Regions from separate parts of the Actinomadura sp. NAK00032 genome, predicted to be linked through region 3. Evidence: riboswitches for the same ligand, from Rfam matches in the RefSeq annotation. Region 3 holds a riboswitch; each other region holds the start of a gene.
The links. A riboswitch is a leader RNA that binds a small molecule or an ion and turns the genes downstream of it on or off. The one in region 3 is predicted to bind cyclic di-AMP.
Positions count from the first base shown of each region.

Region 1: it holds a riboswitch for cyclic di-AMP, as region 3 does, so the genes downstream of both, HUT06_RS17805 (CHAP domain-containing protein) here and HUT06_RS40260 (NlpC/P60 family protein) in region 3, are expected to answer to the same signal.
Region 2: it holds a riboswitch for cyclic di-AMP, as region 3 does, so the genes downstream of both, HUT06_RS09060 (NlpC/P60 family protein) here and HUT06_RS40260 (NlpC/P60 family protein) in region 3, are expected to answer to the same signal.

Region 1 is NZ_CP054932.1:3,808,770-3,813,908, forward strand. Features, by position in the region: gene HUT06_RS17795 (hypothetical protein) at 1-98, shown strand, start outside; gene HUT06_RS17800 (PP2C family protein-serine/threonine phosphatase) at 312-2,174, shown strand; cyclic di-AMP (ydaO/yuaA leader) riboswitch at 2,629-2,786, shown strand; gene HUT06_RS17805 (CHAP domain-containing protein) at 2,797-3,549, shown strand; gene HUT06_RS17810 (CDP-glycerol glycerophosphotransferase family protein) at 3,793-5,139, shown strand, end outside.
Region 2 is NZ_CP054932.1:1,940,381-1,945,519, forward strand. Features, by position in the region: gene HUT06_RS09050 (Mut7-C ubiquitin/RNAse domain-containing protein) at 1-308, shown strand, start outside; gene HUT06_RS09055 ((deoxy)nucleoside triphosphate pyrophosphohydrolase) at 329-700, shown strand; gene HUT06_RS09060 (NlpC/P60 family protein) at 1,133-2,158, opposite strand; cyclic di-AMP (ydaO/yuaA leader) riboswitch at 2,166-2,309, opposite strand; gene typA (translational GTPase TypA) at 2,502-4,355, shown strand; gene HUT06_RS09070 (FHA domain-containing protein) at 4,435-5,139, opposite strand, start outside.
Region 3 is NZ_CP054932.1:8,743,277-8,748,415, forward strand. Features, by position in the region: gene HUT06_RS40245 (RDD family protein) at 240-971, opposite strand; gene HUT06_RS40250 (RDD family protein) at 979-1,788, opposite strand; gene HUT06_RS40255 (amino-acid N-acetyltransferase) at 1,785-2,321, opposite strand; cyclic di-AMP (ydaO/yuaA leader) riboswitch at 2,586-2,792, shown strand; gene HUT06_RS40260 (NlpC/P60 family protein) at 2,796-3,776, shown strand; gene HUT06_RS40265 (LuxR C-terminal-related transcriptional regulator) at 4,126-4,356, opposite strand; gene HUT06_RS40270 (LacI family DNA-binding transcriptional regulator) at 4,846-5,139, shown strand, end outside.

The DNA.
Region 1 (5,139 bases), 4.9 Mb from region 3:
TCGTGGTCGTGCTGACGCTGTGGCCGGCGGGGACGTCGTACCGGCGGGCGTCGAACGGGATCACGGCCTTGACCAGGGACGTCCTGCGGGCGGCGTGACGGGCGTCACACGGTCGGGAAGCGTTCCGTGCGGAGCGGGTCATCGGAAGTGGTGGGGTTCGGGCGGGAACGGAAAACCCGGGCAAAGATCTGGGCTGTTTACCAGGTTGTGGGCGAATAGTCCTTCGCTGGCGTATGTAGCTTTTTTCTCCCAGGGGCAGTGACGCCGAACGGGGGACAGGGTTGGCGGAGGCGGAAGGCACCCAGCCCGGGGTGCACGTTGCGGACCTGGAGGACCTCCGGGGGGCCGCGCACGACCGCGCGGTGCTGGCCGAGGCGCGGGTCGTGCTGGCCCGGCGGCTCGGCGTCCCGCCGGGGGAGGCGCTGCAGCATCTGATCTGGCTTGCCCGCGACCTGGAGATGGACCTGGCCGAAGCGGCGTCCCTGCTGGTCAAGGACAGCGGGGACGGGCCGGTCGGGGCCGTGCTCGCGGGGCGCCGCGCGCCGCGGGACGAGGGCGGCGCGGCGGAGCGCCAGGCGGTGCTGTCGGAGGCGGAGGAGGTCCTGCGCCGGGTGATGGCGGAGGACACGGCGGGCGATGCGGAGATCCTCGCCGAGGTGGGGGACGACGCCCTGGCGCGGGCGCTGCTGGACGGGACGCTCGACTCCTGCGCCCACCTGGTGCCGGTCATGGGCCCCGATGGGGCTGTGGCGGACTTCCTGTACGCCGATCTCAACGGTGTGGCCAAGGACATGTTCGGGCGCGGCAGGGAGGAGCTGACCGGGCTCCGGCTGCTGCGCACGGATCCGGGGGCGGTCCTCAGCGGGCTGTTCGAGGAGTACGTGGAGGTGTGGGAGACGGGGACGCGGCTGGAGCGCGACTCGTTCTCCTACACCACGGCGCAGCGGGGGCTGTCCCGCTCGTCCCGGATGAGCGTGCGGTGCGTGCGGGTGTCGACCGGGGTGTGCGTCACGTGGCGGTACCACTTCGCCGAGGACCGCGTCGCGCGGCGGATGGAGCGGGTGGAGCGGCTGGCGCTGATCGGCTTCGGGGAGTGGGACCTCGCGACCGGCGAGGCGGACTGGACGCCGCAGATGCTGGCCAACTACGGCCTCGACCCCGAGGAGGTGCCGCCGATGCCGCACGACCTGCCGAAGGTCGTGGCGGACGACGACCTCCCGCTGATGGAGGAGGCCGTCCAGACGATGTTCTCCCGCAAGGAGCCGGTGGAGGCCGAGCACCGGGTGATCGCGCCGGACGGGACGCCGCGGCACCTGTGGCTGTTCGCCGAGCCGGTGCTGGGCGACTCCGGGCTGCCGGTCTCGATCAACATCGTCTCGCAGGACATCACCCGGCGGCGCGGGGTGGAGCGGGCGCTGGCCGAGACGCGGCGGCAGATGCTCAAGCAGCAGGCGCGGACGGCGCAGGAGCGGCGGGTCGCGGTGACGCTGCGCCGCGCGATCCTGCCGGACGAGGACGAGATCGAGGAGCTGCCGGGCCTGTCGGTGGCGCTGCGCAGCCTGGCGGCGGAGAGCACCGCCCGCATCGGCGGGGACTGGTTCGCGACGCGGGTGCTGCCGGACGGGCGGGCCGTGTTCGCGATCGGCGACGCGGCCGGGCACGGGCTGCCGGCGGCGGCCGCGATGGCGCGCACGCGGAACGGGCTGCTGGGCCTCGCGTGCACGGGCGAGCCGGCGGGGCGGCTGGTGGGCTGGCTGAACGAGCTGGTCGGCAACATGGACCCGCCGGCGACGGGCACCGCGATCGTCGGGCATTTCGACCCGGCCCGCCGGGTGCTGGAGTGGACGTGCGCGGGCCATCCGCCGCCGATCCTGGTCCGGGACGGGTGGGCGGCGCCGCTGGAGGTCGTCCGCGACCCGATGCTCGGCGCGATGCCCGGCTGGCAGTACACGACGATCACCACCGAGCTCGACCCCGGGGACATGCTGTTCCTCTACACCGACGGCCTGGTGGAGCGCAGGGACGCCGACCTGGACGAGCGCATCGAGCGCCTCACCGGCATCCTGCGGGACGGCTCGACCCGCCCCGACCGGGTGCTGGACGAGGTCCTGGCGCGGATGGAGCACGACCGGGCGGCGGACGACACCACGCTGTTCGCGCTGCGGGTCGAGTGACGAAGCGCACCCGGATCCCGGGGTGGGCGGGGCCTGTGAGCTAGACCGCAGGAGGACGCCCCAGGGGCCCTGTGAAGGGCGGCCCCGGGGCAGGCGGCCGCCGGGGCTCCCCGGGTTTCTTTACCTTTTGGTCATCGCCGGTAAGGCCCATGGGCAAAGGGCTGAGGGCCAGTTCGGGAAAGATCGGGAAGATGCCGCGCCCTGACGGTGTTGAAGGATCCTTGGAAGGGCTTTGAGCAGGCAAGACAGAGTTTTGTGCCTGGTTTGCTTTTCCGCAGAAGGTTGGTACCTTCTATCCGGAATCCCGCAGCGCACCCCATGCGTTGCCGCCGGTCGTCCGTTCTCTGGACGGCCGAGGATCGCGGAGCGGAATCCGCACGCGATGCGCGCCAGACGATGCGCGCCCCTCAGAGATCAGTCACTGAGATACATCCGATAAGTCTGCGCCGCAGAGTGCGGTGCGAGGCCGAGTCCGTCCCGGTCGACAGCGACCGGACGGAGCCGGGGACCCAATGTTCCAGGGGTGAATCGGCGCGACCCAGAGCCGCGCCGTAGGGCTGCTTCCATGCCCGAATCCGTCAGCTAACCCGGTAGGCGTCATGGAAGATAGGAGATTCCCTGCATGACCGGTCGTTTCGATCGACTTTCGCTCAACCGCTTCTCCCCCGAGGACAAGGCCGTCGGTGTCGCCGTGGGCGCCGTGCTCACCGGAGCCGTCGGGCTCGCCGTCCTCAACCCCCTCGCCGGCGGCAGCGCCGCGGCCGAGACCCCGGCCCAGGCGAAGGCGGCCGCGGTGGCCGAGCAGGGCACCGCGTCGAAGCAGTCCGCGGGCATGACCCAGGCCGAGGCCCGCGAGGCCGGCTGGGGCGTCGCGCCGCGCCCGGTCAAGGCCTCCGAGGTGATCGACCTCGCCAAGAAGCAGGTCGGCATCAGCGAGGGCAAGGGCGGCCAGACCAAGTTCCACGAGTGGTACACCTCGACCCCGCACGCCAAGGCCACCGCCCAGCGCGACGGCGGCTTCTCGGTCAAGGCCTACAACGGCGCCCAGTGGTGCGACATGTTCGTGTCCTGGGTCGGGGCCCACACCGGCGTGAAGAACATGGGCTGGGACGCCTACACCGTCCAGCACGCCACCTGGTTCAAGAAGACCGACCGCTGGGGCGACAAGCCCAAGCCGGGCGCCGTGGTGTTCTTCGACTGGAAGGACGGCTCGAACGGCAGCATCGGCGACATCGACCATGTCGGCCTCGTCGTGAAGGACAACGGCAACGGCAAGATCAGCACGGTCGAGGGCAACAGCGACAACGAGGTGCAGAAGAAGGTCCGCGACAAGTCCGAGGTCGTCGGCTACGGCTACCCCGACTACGCGTCCTGACGCGCCTCCCAGAGCGTACGGATCGAAGGCGCCCGGCTCCGGCCGGGCGCCTTCGGGCGTTCCTTGAGGGTGTGTCCTAAGTCTCCGTTGTAGGCGGGTAATGGGAAGCAATGACAGCCTTTGACGCCCCCTGGGCCTCACTGGGGCGTTCCTGGATAGGAATCCCTGGCAACGTCCGACCGGCCTCCGGCTCCCGGCGGCCGGGCCGGTGCGAGCGGGAACCGGTGAGGGGAGGCCGAGCGGGTGCGCCCGGATGTCAGCGTGGTGGTGATCGCCTACAACGACGCCCGGCGGCTCCCCCATGCGGTCGCCTCGACGCTGGAGCAGTCCCTGGGCGGCGTCGAGACCGTGATCGTCGACGACGCCAGCACCGACGGCACCGGGGAGGTCGCCGAGCGGCTCGCCGCGGCGCGGCCGGGCCGGGTCCGGGCGGTGCACCTGCCGGTCAACTCCGGCGGCTGCGGCCGGCCCCGCAACGCCGGCGTGGACGCCTCGTCCGGCCGGTACGTGATGTTCCTCGACAGCGACGACCTGCTGGACCGGCACGCCTGCCTCAACCTGCTCGCCATCGCCGAGGACACCGGCGCCGACCTGGTCTCCGGGCTGTGCGAGCGGGTCTTCCTGGACCTGCCTGAAGGCGCGAAGGGGCGCGTCCGCCCCTGGTACCCGTGGCTGTACGAACGCAGCGCCGTGTACGGCTCGCTGCGCGAGAACCCCGACCTCCTCTACGACACCCTCTCCACCAACAAGGCGTACCGGCGCGGCTTCCTGGAGGAGCACGGCCTGCGGTTCGTCGAGCGGCTGCACTACGAGGACCTGCTGTTCACCGCCGAGGCCTACCTGGCGGCGGAGCGGACCGCGGTGATCCCGCACCGCGTCTACCGCTGGCTCGTCCGGCGGCGGACGGGCGCGCCGTCGATCTCCAACCGGCGGGCGGACCCGGCCAACTTCGCCGACCGGCTGGAGATCCACCGGCGCATCGACATGCTGTTCGCGCTGCGCGGCGCGCACGATCTCGGGCGCGCCAAGGACGTGAAGTTCGTCAACCACGACCTGCTGCTCTACCTGCGGGAACTGCGCGGGCGCGACCCCGCCCACCGGGACCGGTTCCTGGAGCTGGCGGCCGGCTACCTGGCCGAGCTCGACCCGCGCGTGTTCGAGCTGGCCAACCCGCTGTCCGCGATCGCCGCGTACCTGGTCCGCGAGGGCGACCACGCGGGGGCGCTGGCCGCCGCCGAGTACCGGCCACCGCGGCGGCCCGTGCTCCGCGCCCGGCTGGTGGAGCGGGACGGGCGGGTCTTCTGGGGCGAGGGCGGGCCGCGCGGGCGGCTCGGCCGCCGGATCCTGGACGTCACCGGCCTCGGCTTCCACGTCCGGCCGCTGCGGGAGCTGTGCCCGGCCGGGACCGTGACGCGGCTGGAGGTGCGCGGCGGCCGCGCCCTGATCGCCGGGCACGTGCCGAACCCGCTGCGCCGGATCCCGCCGGCCGCCGAGCTCGCCGGGACGCTGGAGTTGCGCGACCGGCGCCGCGGGTCCCGCCGGGCGCGGATCCGCGCCGCCGTCCGGCACGAGGGCGACCGCCTGGCCTGG
Region 2 (5,139 bases), 6.8 Mb from region 3:
CGCTGTGGTTCGGCGCCTACGTCCGCGGCGCCCGGCCGGACGACCAGCTCCGCGACCTCCTCGACCGCTTCGCGCCCGTCCTGCACCCCTGGACGCGCTGCACCGCCTGCAACGGCGAGCTGGTCCCGGTCGACAAGACCGAGGTCGAGGAGGGCCTGGAGGCGGGGACGCGCCGCAGCTACGACGTCTACGGCCGCTGCGCGGACTGCGAGCAGGTCTACTGGCGCGGCGCGCACGGCGACCACCTCGAGGAGATCGTCCGGGAATCGAGGCGGCTGGTCGAGGCCGCCGCGACGGAGAGGAGCTGATCGCGATCGACCTCGTGGTGGTGGGCGCGGCGATCATCGCGGACGGCCGGCTGCTGACCGCGCAGCGGGCCGAGCCGCCGCACATGGCGGGCGGCTGGGAGCTGCCGGGCGGCAAGGTCGACCCGGGGGAGTCCGACGAGGACGCCCTGGTCCGCGAGTGCGCGGAGGAACTGGCGATCAAGGTCCGGCTGGACCGCCGCATCGGCACCGACTGGCGCCTCAGTGACAAGGCCGTCCTGCGCGTCTGGACGGCCGAGATCATCGAAGGCACCCCCCGGCCCCTGGAACACCTGGCCCTGCGCTGGCTGTCCCCCCAAGAGCTCTACGACGTCGACTGGCTCCCAGGCGACCGCCCGGTAATAGACGCCATAGCCCACGCCCACCTCATCTAGGCCCCACTCCGCCGACCCCGCCCCAACCGATCTGGAGTGGCCAGGCGAAGCCGGCTTCAAAGCGAAGCGAGAAGCCGATCGTGCCGCGACCCGCAAGGCGAGCGAAGACGAACCGGGGAACCTGCCCCAACGACATCAGCCACTCCCGCACCACGCGCGGACCACAAGGCACACGTCCGTAACCCAAGGTTGCGGCGACCGCCACGTTGCGATCGCGTGCGAAGCCAGGTTCAAGCGAAGCGAGAACCTGATCGCGAAGCGAGCCGCAAGGCGAGCCGGAGCGATGCAGCGATCGCCGTTTTGCCCGTGGAAGGAAGGCGCGCCAGCGCCGACCGCCGAGGGCAAAACAATAAACCCGCCGGGGGCTTCCTACCGCGCCGCAGGAAGCCCCCGACGACTGAGGGGGCCGCGTCGCGCGGCCCGGGAGGGGGGTCAGGAGATGCGGTTGGCGCCGGCGTAGTCGGAGCGGTCCGACAGCTTGGAGATCTTCACCACATCGCCGGTCTGCGGGGCGTGCAGGTACTTGCCGCCGCTGAGGTAGATGCCCATGTGGTGGAGGTTGCCGCCGAAGTAGACCAGGTCGCCGGAGCGCAGCTGGGTCCGGGGGACCTTGGTGCCGAGCTGGTAGAGGTCGCCGGTGTAGTGCGGCAGGCCGGGCTTGCCCACCTGGGCGTAGGCCCAGACGACGAGGCCGGAGCAGTCGAAGCTGCTCGGTCCGGCGGCGGCCCACACGTAGGGGGAGCCGAGCTTGCCGTAGGCCTTGCGGGCCATCTTGGCGGGCAGGTCGGAGCCCTTGATGGTCGCGGTGAGGCCGGTGCGGGGGTCGCTGGCGCGCGTGGTGGACAGCTTGTCGAGGCGCTTCATCACCTCGGTGACCTTGGCCTTCGCCTCGGAGCGCGCCTTCTTGGCGTCCTCCCAGGCCTTCTTGACCTGGGCGGTCTTGGCCTTCGCGTCGCGCTCGGCGGCCTCGGCCCGGTCGATCTGCTTCTGCAGGGCCTGGACGGCGTGCGCCTGGTTCTGGACGAGGTAGGCGCTGTCTGACAGCCCGTCGGGGGAGCCGTTCGCGCCGAACAGCGCGTCGGGGGAGCCGGCGATGTAGTTGGCGGCGGCCATCCGGCCGAGGCGCTCGCGGGCGGGCGCGGCCTGGGCCCGCAGGGTCTGCGCGGTCTTGGCGGCGGCCTGCTCGGCCTTCTGCGCGGCCTTCAGGTCGACGCGGGTCTTGTTGTACTTCTCGGTGAGGATCTCGGCCTCTTCGTTCAGCGCGTTGAGGCTCTTGCGCAGGCCCTTCTCCGTCGTCGGAGTGGGGCTCGGGTTCGCCGCGGCGGCGAGGCCGAGCGGTGCGGCGTGCGCGGCGACGGGCGCGGCGACGGGCGCGGTGGCGCCGAGGCCGGCCAGGAGCAGGGCTGCCGCGGTGGCGGTGGGCGCGACGCGCCGCCGCCGGTGGGGGTCCGGTGCCAAGCCGGTGCTCTCCTCTCCACGCACGCCTACCGGGTTAGCTGACGGGTTCGGGCCAGGAGTCGCCCTACGGCGCGTGTCGCGCGCCGATTCACCCCGGGGGTGTTGGGTCCCCGGTTCTCCCGCCGGGCGGGAGATTCGGCGTTCCGGTCGCAGCCCCGGGGGGTGGGACTCCGGACGACCGGATCTCGGGAAGATTACAAAGGATCGGCAAAGTTGGCCAATCGGGCGGGCGCGCGGCCCGGGGCGGCCCGCTCGGGAATGCGGGAGGGGTCGCGGAGCGTAGAATGGAGTGCTGCCGTGTTTCTGCGGCGACTCTCCTGAAACCTCACGCAAGGTAACCCGCATGCCCATCTCCACGCGCGACGACCTCCGGAACGTCGCGATCGTCGCCCACGTCGACCACGGAAAGACGACGCTGGTCGACGCCATGCTCTGGCAGTCCGGGGCCTTCCGCGAGAACCAGGACGTCGACGACCGGGTCATGGACTCCAACGACCTGGAGCGCGAGAAGGGCATCACGATTCTCGCGAAGAACACCGCGGTCAAGCACAACGGGCTGACGATCAACATCATCGACACCCCGGGCCACGCCGACTTCGGCGGCGAGGTCGAGCGCGGGCTGTCCATGGTGGACGGCGTCGTCCTGCTGGTGGACGCCAGCGAGGGCCCCCTCCCGCAGACCCGGTTCGTGCTGCGCAAGGCGCTGGCCGCGCGGCTCCCGGTCATCCTGGTGGTGAACAAGACCGACCGTCCCGACGCCCGCATCGACGAGGTCGTGGACGAGACCTACGAACTGTTCATGGACCTCGACGCCGACGAGGACCAGATCGACTTCCCGATCGTGTACGCGTCGGGCCGGGCGGGGCGGGCCTCGCTCGACAAGCCCGCCGACGGCGCCATGCCCGACAGCGCCGACCTGGAGCCGCTGTTCAAGGTCATCACCGAGACGATCCCGGCGCCGTCCTACGACCCGGACGCCCCGCTGCAGGCGCACGTGACGAACCTGGACGCCTCCAGCTACCTCGGCCGGATCGCGCTGTGCCGGATGTACGCCGGGACGATCAAGAAGGGCCAGCCGGTCGCCTGGTGCCGGCACGACGGCAGCATCGAGCGGGTGAAGATCACCGAGCTGCTGATGACGGACGCGCTCACCCGCAAGCCCGCCGACGAGGCCGGGCCGGGCGACATCATCGCGATCGCCGGCATCCCGGAGATCATGATCGGCGACACCATCGCCGACCCGGACGACCCGCGCCCGCTGCCGCTGATCACCGTGGACGAGCCGGCGATCTCGATGACGATCGGCACCAACACCGGGCCGATGGCGGGCCGCGAGAAGGGCACCAAGGTCACCGCGCGGATGGTCAAGGACCGGATCGACCGCGAGCTGGTCGGCAACGTGTCGATCAAGGTGCTGCCGACCGAGCGGCCGGACGCGTGGGAGGTGCAGGGCCGCGGCGAGCTGGCCCTCGCGATCCTCGTCGAGAACATGCGCCGCGAGGGCTACGAGCTGACCGTCGGCAAGCCGCAGGTCGTCACCCGCGACATCGACGGCAAGCGGCACGAGCCGGTCGAGCGGCTCACCGTCGACATCCCCGAGGAGCACCTCGGCGCGGTCACGCAGCTGATGGCGGTCCGCAAGGGCCGCATGGAGCAGATGACCAACCACGGCACCGGCTGGGTCCGGATGGAGTTCCTCGTCCCGGCCCGCGGCCTGATCGGGTTCCGCACCGAGTTCATGACCGAGACGCGCGGCACCGGCATGGCGCACCACGTCTTCGAGGACTACGAGCCCTGGTTCGGCGAGCTGCGCACCCGCCCGTCGGGGTCGCTGGTCGCCGACCGCGCCGGCGCCGCCACCGCGTACGCGATCACGAACCTGCAGGAGCGCGGCACGTTCTTCGTCGGGCCGACCACCGAGGTGTACGAGGGCATGATCGTCGGGGAGAACTCCCGCGCCGACGACATGGACGTCAACATCACCAAGGAGAAGAAGCTCACGAACATGCGGTCGTCCACCGGCGACGAGCTGGAGCGGCTCACCCCGCCCCGGCTCCTGTCGCTGGAGGAGGCGCTGGAGTTCTGCCGCGAGGACGAGTGCGTCGAGGTGACGCCGGCGAACGTCCGCATCCGCAAGGTCGTGCTGGACGCCAAGGAGCGCGAGCGCACGCGCGCCCGCACCAAGCGCGCCGGCTGAGGCCGGCCCGCCCGTCGCACGAAAGAGGGCGGCCCCGCGGTTCTCGCGACCGCGGGGCCGCCCTTCTCGCGTGCTCAGCTCACTTCAGCTGGACGGTCCCGGTGACGTCGGCGGCCAGGCGGAGCTGGTCGCCGTCGCGCAGGGGCGCCTCCACGCCGCGGGGCAGCCGCTCGCCGTTGACGAACGTCCCGTTGGTGGAGCCCTCGTCCCGCACCCAGGCGGTGCCGGACGGGTCGAGCCAGACCGTCGAGTGGCGCCGCGACACGTTGTCGTACTGCGTGAACGTGGCCGCCACCGGCGACTGCCCGGCGTCCCGGCCGAGCACGAGGTGCTGGCCGACGGACACCTTCAGCTCGCCCGTGGGGAACTGCACCCGCAGGACGGGCGTGCCCTGCTTCGGCAGCGGCCGCAGGCACGAGTCGCACTGCGCGGCGCCCGGGTTGCTCAGCACCGCCTCGCAGTACGGGCACATGAACGCCGTGCTGTCGGGGGCGGGAGGACGCTGGCCCTGGTCGTGCGGCAGCAGCGTGGCCTCACGGCCGTGCGGCGGCAGCGGCGGCTGGCCCCCGTGCTGGGGTCCGCCCTGCGGACCGCCGTGCGGGGGGCCGCCGTGCTGAGGGCCGCCGTGGGGCGGCTGCCCGTGCTGCTGCGGCGGCGGGCCGAACGCGTGGTCGGCCGGCTGCGGCGGGCCGTACTGGTCCTGCTGCGGTGCGCCGCCGTACTGGTCCTGAGGGGCGCCGTACTGGTCCTGCTGGGGGGCGCCATATTGGTCTTGAGGGCCGCC
Region 3 (5,139 bases):
GGAAGCGGCATTCAATCCGGAGGCGGCGTCCGGGACGAGACAGATCCCCGCCTGATTCAGGGCCGTAACCGGAACGAGCTGGGATTGACCCGGCCAAGCTCGGGCGTCCGAAACAGACCCGGCCATCTCTCCGTAAAAGCATGTAGAAGCCAACGATTACCCTCGTGCCGCGATGCATCTGGGCCGGGACGCCGGGGTTCAAGCCGTCGTGAGCGTGCCTGTACGCGCGTGAGTGGTCCTCAGAAGGCCCGAGAATCGGGCGCCCCGCGCTTTGCCACTAGCGTCCCCGCGAGCCTGTCATGGACGGTCTGGCGGCGCGTGCCCTCGAAGAGGACTCCGGCGTTCACGACCCAGAAGACGCTCGCGAGCACACCGAGCACGGGAATCGGCCGCATCGCGATCGGCAGCGAATAGACCGCCGCGCGGAGAACGGACTGCAGAACGCCGGGATGAGCACCGGCCTCCACCCGCTCAGCGGGGCCCTCAGCGGCCGTATCCGCGCCGGCGGCCTCTGGCGCGCCTCCAGGGACGGATTCAGGCGAGGGCGGGGCTGAGGCGTCCTTGGGCGCCTTCGCCTCTTCGGGCGGCATGGCGACGGGCACGAAGCCCGGTACGGACGCGGGGAGGAAGCTCGCTCCGCTGTTGGGCGCAGCCCCTGGCCCCCCCGCGCTCTCTCCGCCCTCCTGGCCCGCGCCGGCGGCCCTCTCGCCCGGTAGGGCGGATCGTTGGTCCGGCAAGGCGGTCACAACCTCTATGCCCGCGAAGCGCTTGCCGAGGGTCCGGCCCCAGAGGGCCAACTGGACCGCCTCGTACAGCAGCATGCACCCGGCCACGGCGGGTGGGGCGACGACGTCCACCAGGTGCCCGGACACCAGTTCGCGGACGACGACGATGACGGGCACACCGACGACAAGCGTGTCGACTACGCGCGCGAGCAGGCGCTGCCCCGGGTCGGCGAGGGAAACCGCCATCGCGGCCTTACTCCGCGTACTCGGTGTACTGGTCGCCGTACTCCTCGTACGTGCCCCGCTCATCGATGACCAGCGTGCCGGCGAAGCGGTCGTGCAGAGCCTGGTGCAGGGGCTGGTCCCAGATCGCCCACAGGTAGGCCATCAGACCGCCCACCCAGACCAGCGCCATCCCGTACGCGGCGTACTCCCACACCATCACCGCGAGGACGAGGAAGAAGAAGACACCTACCTGGTAGCCGACATGGACGATCCCAGCGCGCCAGACCGCCTGCGTCGTGCTCATCGGCTCGCCCGCCGGGCGGGCCTGCACGATGCCCAGGCCCATGACCCGCTTGCCCAGCGTCCGCCCCCACATGGACAGCTGGACGGCCTCGTAGAGGAACGGCAGCACCGACATGACGAAGAACAGGGTGAAGATGATGGGCCAGTTCCAGATGCCGCCCTCCTCCTTGTCGTTGCCGCCTTCACCGCCCAGGCCGAACGCGGCGACCGTCACGGGCAGGATCAGCGCGAACCCGAAGACGGCGACGAGCGCGTTGTCGATGACCCGCGCACCGGCCCGGCGGTGAATGGGGGCCAGTGCCATCTCGCTGCCCTGGGAACCGCCATAGGCGTCGTGGGAGTCGCCGTACTGGTCGTAGGACGGCTCGTAGGAGCGCCCCCAGTCCTGCTGGGGCTGCTGCCACTGCTGCTGCGGTTGCTGCTGGTGCTGTGGCTGCTGCTGCCACTGGGAACCTTGGTACGGGGGCGGGGGACCGTAGGAACCCTGGCCCTGCGGCGGTTGGTAACGCCGTCCGCGGCGGGGGGAATCGCTCATTTGGGGCAGTCCTCCAGGCGAAGCAACATCCGGGTGTTGCCCAACGTATTCGGCTTGACCCGGTCGAGGTCCAAGAACTCTGCCACGCCTTCGTCGTAAGAGCGGAGAAGCTCCTCGTACACCTCTGGCGACACCGGTGTCCCAAGGATCTGCTCGAAGCCGTGGCGCGCGAAGAAGTCCACCTCGAAGGTAAGGCAGAACACCCTTCGCACGCCGAGCTCACGCGCCGTCTCCAGCAGCCGGGCGACGATGCGGTGACCGATGCCGCGTCCGCCGTACCCCTTGGCCACCGCCACCGAGCGGACCTCGGCGAGGTCCTCCCACATGACGTGCAGGGCTCCGCAGGCCACGACGGGCCCAGGCGTCCCGTCCTGGACGTCCTCGGCGACCCAGAACTCCTGAACGTCCTCGTACAGCTTGACCGTCGACTTCTTGAGCAGGCGTCGCCCCGACCCGGCGTACAGATCGACCAGCCTGCGGATCTCTTGAACGTCGGCGGTACGGGCACGCCGGATCACAACCTCCACAAACAGGCGAGATTATCGAACACCGGACCTAGCCGAACGTCGGCGTCCACATACGCGCGGTGAGCACCCCTGAAGGATGACTAGATAAAAGCAACTAGATACGCCGCTCACCTCCACGAAAAGTGACCTGGAACACAGTGGCGAGAGGCGGCGGAGACCAGGCGGCGCCAGCGCGCCCCGCCCGCCTGACCTGCGACTTTGCAAGTTCTTGTTGGCATCCAATCCGCATTCCGTTAGTGTCCATCGCTGACATCGGCCACCCGCAGAACGGAGGCCGAACCGCCGAGTCCACGGGCCGCAGACCAGCGCCCCGGGGAGCCGGGGACCCACTTTCGGAGCGTTTCCGGGGATTTCCCCGAGGCGGCGGCCGTCAGGGGTGAATCCGCAGCACCGCGGCCTGGCCCGCGCACGCTCGCGGACGGGCTGCTCCGGCCCCAACCCGTCAGCTAACCCGGTAGGCGGTTGAGGAGAGGAGAACTCGTGCAGCACTCGCGGTCTGCTTCCCTTCGCCGCTTCCGCGGCCGCGCGGTCACCGTGGCCGGCGCGCTCATCGCACTGACGGCGGCGTCCAGCACCGTGGCCGTCGCACACGCCGATCCCGAGCCGTCCACCAAAGAGCTCCGCTCCCAGGCCTTCAAGCTCGCCGACCAGCTGGAGCAGCTCACCGAGCAGTACAACGGCCTGAAGGTGAAGCTCGCGCAGTCCAAGCGCGCCGCCGAGGTCGCCACCGAGAACGCCGAGCGGCAGGAGAAGTCGCTCCAGGCGATCCGGCAGAAGGTCGGCACCCTCGCCGCGACCAGCTACATGCAGGGCGGCTCCGACCCGACGGTCTCGTTCGTCGCCTCCCAGGACCCGCAGGCCGTCCTCGACCAGGCCGCCACCCTCAACTACTTCGCCAAGCGCGACAGCACCAAGGTGCTCGGGCTCATGCAGGCGATGCAGGCCGCCCAGCGCGCCCGCAAGTCCGCCGAATCGCGCGCCAAGCAGGTCAAGCAACTGCGGACCCAGCTCGACGCGCAGCGCAAGAAGGTCACCGACGCCTACGAGAAGGTCCGCGGCACGATCGTCAAGCGCGACCCGTCCCAGCTCGCGAAGCTCCCCGTCATCGGCACCGGCAAGGCCGCGCAGGCCCTGCGGTACGCGATGGGCAAGCTCGGCCGCCCGTACGTCTGGGGCGCCTCCGGGCCGAGCACCTTCGACTGCTCCGGCCTGACGATGTGGGCGTACAAGCAGGTGGGCATCAACCTGCCGCACTACACCGGCAGCCAGTGGAACGCCGGCACCCACGTGTCGCGCAACCAGCTCCAGCCGGGCGACCTCGTGTTCTTCTACTCCGACCTGCACCACATGGGGATGTACATCGGCGGCGGCAAGATGATCCACGCGCCGCACACCGGCGACGTCGTGAGGATCGCCTCCATGGGCGGACGGCCCTTCGCGGGCGGCGTCCGAGTCGCCTGACCCCGCTGACTGAGCCCGCCGACTGCCCCTGCCAACTGACCCTGCCAATTGACCCGGCCGACACTCCCGGCCCGATCGGACAGCACGCGAGAGCGTCAGCGTGCGCATGCCCGCGTGAGTGCGCGCATGCCTGCGTGTGCGCGGGTGCCTGCCGCGCGGAGGTGCGCATGGGTGGGGGATCCATGGGCGGAGCGGGGTTGAACGCCGTCCGCGGCGACGCCACCTGCAGGGACCTACCTGCCAGGGCGCCGGCGCCGCCGCTGCGGGGTCGGACGGAATTCGTTCGTTCGCCGCCTGGATCTCTGTGACGCTCGCCCGTCCCCTGGCGAGCGTCGGGGGGTGAAGCCGGCTAGATGAGCTGCCTCCGGGCCGCCCACACCACGGCCTCGATAGGGGTGTTGACCTCCAGCCGGTCGCAGATCGTCCGCAACCGGCGCCGCAAGGTCCGTGCGCTCAGCTCCAGCTTGCGTGCCGCCACATCGGCGGTGACACCGCTCGCGATCTGGGCGAGCAACCGGATCTCCTCCTCGCTCAGCCCGAAATCGTCGGTGCCACGACGTGCGAGTGTGGCTGTTTCCACTCCGTCCTCCCTCGTCCGTGGTGATGACCGCGGGGATGCAGCCGTCCGCTGCACAGGCACGGGTTGGGCCTCGATCTGTACGCGCGTTGGGTTGCCGGGTCCGGAGCCTCCGGACTTAGATCATCGGGTTCCTTTGCTGTCTCACGAGCTTGGCCGGAGGTGGCCGCCTGGCCGATTGCGGGGTCTTACGGGGGAACTCCGGGTGACGATTCACTCGTTGGTCGTCCGAGGGAGACGGGATGAGATCGCCAGCCATCCGCATCCGGCCCTCCTCGTCGGACTCGCCGCATCTTGCCGCTGAGCAAGATCGTGAATCGTTTCAAGCTACGCTTCGGCTCGGAACGCTAGGCGGCCGGATCCGGCCCGTCAAGCGCTGTCCAAATGCGGTATGCGTCCGGTCGGTGACAGTACGTAGTCGCATGATCGGCGACGTGCCGCGCAAAACTCCACTACCTGGGGAAACACTCCTGGGGCGGGACGAGGAGCGAGTTGCCACAGACCAGTATTCGTGAGGTCGCGAGGCGGGCTGGAGTCTCAGTTGGGACCGTTTCGAATGTCCTAAACCGGCCAGACCTCGTGGCCGAAGCTACCCGTGACCGCGTCCGCGCGGCGATCGAGGAGCTCGGATTCGTGCGGAACGAGTCCGCGCGCCGGCTCCGGCGGCGCCCCGAGCGCACCGCCGGCGAGTTCGGCGACCAGCCGCGCCGCGCCTTCGGCATCGTCGTCGAGGACCTCACCAACCCCTACGCCTCCGATGTCGCGCGCGGCGCCGAGGCCGCCCTC